2 regions of the Gilliamella sp. ESL0405 genome follow, and region 1 is predicted to be linked to the other one. Evidence: riboswitches for the same ligand, from Rfam matches in the RefSeq annotation. Region 1 holds a riboswitch; the other holds the start of a gene.
What was found. A riboswitch is a leader RNA that binds a small molecule or an ion and turns the genes downstream of it on or off. The one in region 1 is predicted to bind preQ1.
Positions count from the first base shown of each region.

Region 2: linked by a shared signal. The riboswitch ahead of queF (preQ(1) synthase) and the one ahead of queD (6-carboxytetrahydropterin synthase QueD) in region 1 are both predicted to bind preQ1.

Region 1 covers NZ_CP048265.1:1,714,702-1,716,910, reverse strand. The annotation lists gene GYM74_RS07545 (7-carboxy-7-deazaguanine synthase QueE) at 1-528, opposite strand, end outside; gene queD (6-carboxytetrahydropterin synthase QueD) at 531-953, opposite strand; PreQ1 riboswitch class I at 957-1,002, opposite strand; gene clpB (ATP-dependent chaperone ClpB) at 1,288-2,209, shown strand, end outside.
Region 2 covers NZ_CP048265.1:1,815,931-1,818,139, forward strand. The annotation lists gene queC (7-cyano-7-deazaguanine synthase QueC) at 1-439, opposite strand, end outside; gene queF (preQ(1) synthase) at 467-940, opposite strand; PreQ1 riboswitch class I at 943-987, opposite strand; gene GYM74_RS07910 (DUF1090 domain-containing protein) at 1,244-1,681, opposite strand; gene coaA (type I pantothenate kinase) at 1,699-2,209, opposite strand, start outside.

The DNA.
Region 1 (2,209 bases):
AATAGTGTCATGCATATTCATCACGCCATTATTTTCACAAGGGGAAAGATAATAGCGTTTTGCATCAATTTGCTTTTCAATATATTGGCAAAATGGTAGAAAATCGGGGTGATTTTCGACAACAATTCGCACTTCATCGGCGAGCGGTTGGGCGATTTTTTGATAGCGAGATTGATAGCAAAATTTAGGGCTTAGTGCGATATAGTCAATCAGCAGATCGACTTTGCCCAGACCATTACTCTCAATGGCAATAAAATAACCGGCTTGTTTGAGTGACAAGAGCAGCTCCGGCAACGCTTTAACCATAGTTGGCTCACCGCCGGTGATAATAATATTTTTGCTTTGATACTGCTTAAGCGTTGCTAATAGCTGCGTTAAGGTAAATCGGCTAAATCGGCGAAAATCGGTATCACACCATGCACAATTTAAATTACAACCGGCAAAGCGAATAAAAATTGCCGGCATACCAGTATTGTAACCTTCGCCCTGTAAAGATTCGAAGATTTCAACAATGCGAAATTCAGTCATTTTTAGCTCCGGCGGTACTCGCAGTAAGATGTCGGGGTTTCCCAAAGTTTGATCATCGAAACGGGTAGATATTGCGCTAAGCAATCGAAGATGTATTGACACATTCCTTCAGCAGTTGTACGGCAAGGAAAGGCAAAAATTTTACGATCCATCTGCTTTAATAAATCGGCAATCCGGCACTCGTTAGCGTTATTTTGGTTGTATAAATAAGCATGATCGAGCGGATCAACAATATGTTGTTTAACAATTGCTTTTAAATCAGCGTAATCCATGACCATATCAGCACTTGAGCCGCTGGTAATAAGTTCACCACTGATCTCAACTAATAAGCGATAGGTATGACCGTGCAGGTTATGACATTTTTTATTATGCCCGTCTAACATATGACAAGCATCAAATTGAAACTCTTTAGCTATTTTGAACATGATATTATCCTAGTTTTTTTACGTGGGATGGGTTACGAACCACGGTTAGATGACCTAACAAAACGAGCGGCTAATATAATCGATAAACGTTGATTTGTCATCTTTCAATTGTCATTTAATGATAGTTTAAGTAAACTGATGCGGTGATTTTCATCACGTTTTCTAATACAAGGTTAACTGTGTCTTATTTGCGTTGTTTTGTTGTATAAATTCTGTAAAAAAATATTCTCAATCAGCTCTTGAAATTTCATCTTCCACACTCATTTAGTGATCATGCAAATGGATTGAATGCTTCGCCATTTGATCCAAATCTATTGCACAGGAGATAAATAATATGAGGTTAGACAAACTCACAAATAAATTTCAACAAGCTTTAGCTGATGCGCAGTCTTTAGCATTAGGTAAAGATAATCAATATATCGAGCCTGTTCATGTACTTTCCGCCATGCTCAATCAAGAAGGCAGTAGTGTTAAACCATTATTAGCTTCGGCTGGCGCTAATATCGCTCTATTACAACAAGAATTAACTCAAGCGATTGATCGTTTGCCGCAAGTACAAGGTGCCGGCGGTGATGTGATACCTTCACAAGATTTTATTCGAGTACTAAATCTTTGTGACAAATTATCGCAAAAAAATGGCGATAGTTATATCTCATCTGAACTATTTATTTTAGCCGCTTTAGAAGATAAAGGCAGTTTAAGTGACATACTTAAACGTAGTGGCGTGACGAAAGATAAATTTAATCAGGCGGTAAATCAAGTAAGAGGTAATGATAACGTGAACGATCCTAATGCAGAAGATCAACGTGGTGCGTTGAAAAAATATACTATCGATTTAACCGAACGTGCTGAACAAGGCAAACTCGATCCGGTTATTGGTCGTGATGAAGAGATTCGCCGTACTATACAAGTATTGCAACGTCGTACCAAAAATAACCCGGTACTTATTGGTGAGCCGGGGGTCGGTAAAACCGCTATCGTTGAAGGTTTAGCACAGCGTATTGTTAATCGTGAAGTACCGGAAGGGTTACGTAACAAACGTGTTTTATCATTAGATATGGGTGCTTTGATTGCCGGCGCTAAATATCGTGGTGAATTTGAAGAGCGTCTTAAAGCAGTACTTAAAGATATCGCCAAAGAAGAAGGCCGTATCATTCTATTTATTGATGAGATTCATACCATGGTTGGGGCAGGCAAAAGTGATGGTGCGATGGATGCCGGTAATATGTTAAAACCCGCATTGGCTCGTGGTGAAT
Region 2 (2,209 bases), 100 kb from region 1:
TCGAAACATTCATGGATTTAATAAAGATATCTCGACAGTCCGGATAACCACTGAAATCGGTTTCACATACGCCAATAATGATATCTTTAATACCTTGCTGTTTGGCATAACACCCGGCTAACAATAAAAATAGCATATTACGCCCGTCAACAAAGGTATTAGGATAATTCCCTTCTTGAGCTGATTTAATCTCTTGCGAGTCATCAATCAAGGCATTATTGGTCGTTTGTTTAATCACTGAAGTGTCAATGACGGTTTGCTTTACACCAAGATCGTCAGCAATCCATTTGGCTTTTTCAAGCTCAATGGCATGTCGTTGACCATATTGAAAGCTGATTGTTTCAACGTTTTCACGCCCATAATCAGCAATTGCTTGCAGTAGGCAAGTGGTCGAATCTTGCCCACCAGAAAATATCACAAGTGCTTTACGATGTTGCATTAAAAATTTCCTGTTAGGATGATGAGATTAACGATTATCGACTTTTTCAGGATAAAGATCGTGATTAGCTAAACGATTAAGCGCAATTTGTTCCCAGTTAGTGCCGGGTTTACCGTAATTTGCATATGGATCGATAGAAATACCGCCACGAGGTGTAAATTTACCCCAGACTTCAATGTATTTTGGATCCATTAATTTAATCAAATCTTTCATGATGATATTAATACAATCTTCATGATAATCACCATGATTACGGAAGCTGAATAAATAGAGCTTAAGTGATTTACTTTCGACCATTTTAATATTCGGCACATACGAAATATAAATCGTCGCAAAATCAGGTTGACCTGTGATAGGACAAAGGCTGGTAAATTCCGGGCAATTAAATTTAACAAAATAGTCATTACCGGGATGTTTATTGTCAAACGTTTCGAGAATTTCCGGACAATAGGTAGTTGGATAGCGAACAGACTGATCGCCTAGTAGTGTAACGTTACTCATAATTTTCCTTAGTTTTTTTGCGTGGGAGGTTTACGAACCACGTGATAAGGCGCACACCTTACCTTTTTTTGTTCTAAAAGTCCAGCCTGCTTGTGAATAACTAACTATAACGGTGTGAAGGCAAATTACACAGTATTTAAATGACACTGGATTTACATAGAAAACGCCGTCATTTTGCTTATTCAATATCAATGCGTATTAAGTTAATGAGTTGTCATCTTAAGCAAAATAACTCACACCGTTATTCTGCTTAGGATGACTAATTTGTCGGATAATAGAGATTAAAGCTTGCAAAAATAGCGTTTATTTCGATTTCAGTTCTTTGTAAAAATTGTCTAATTTGTCTTTAGCTTGCGCTAACTCTTTTTCAGCATCATTTAATTTCGAGGTTTTTTGGGCAATTTTTTGCTCATCGCCTTTGAGTTTTGCTTCAGCTAAATCTTTTTGTCGTTCGGCAACTTTTTCAGTTTTTTCATTAATATCTTTTTTATATTCGGCCTCTAAACTATCATCATTACAATGCATTTTGACATTTAATAATGCTTTTTCTAATCCTTGAACACGCTCAAGATTAGCGGTTTTTTGTGCCTCAGCAATTTGCGCTTCAATCGCCTCTTTTTTGCCGGCACAAGTCTGCCCTTGATGATCATCAACGTTTGCTGCACAAACACCTAGGGTAAGTGTTGTTAAAAATGAAAGCAGTGTAAACTTACTTACAGACGACTTAATTATTGATTTCATAATGTTTCCTCTTAAGTTTATTTTCTTAACTGCACACAATCCACTTGGTGATTCTTACCTTTTGTTAAAATTAAACTGGCTCTTTCACGAGTCGGTAAAATATTTTCAATTAAATTTAATTCATTAATCTCGTGCCAAAGCCGGTTGGCGATATTAATCGCTTCTTGTTCCGGGAGCTGAGAATAGTGATTAAAATAAGAGTTAGGATCACTAAATGCCCCTGCTCTGAATTTTAAAAAACGATTGACATACCAATCATGTAAAAGCGACAACTCCGCATCGACATAAATCGAAAAATCCACATAATCAGAAACAAATACCCGATTATTCGCTTGCGGATAGTTAATGGTGCCTTGTAACACGTTTAAACCTTCTAAAATAAGAATATCTGGGCTATCAACAATAATCTCTTCGTTTTCAACAATATCGTAAACTAAATGTGAATAAACCGGCGCTTTAACTTTCGCTTGACCGGATTTTACATCGGCCACAAAGTTGATCAGCTTTTTAATATCATACGATTGCGGA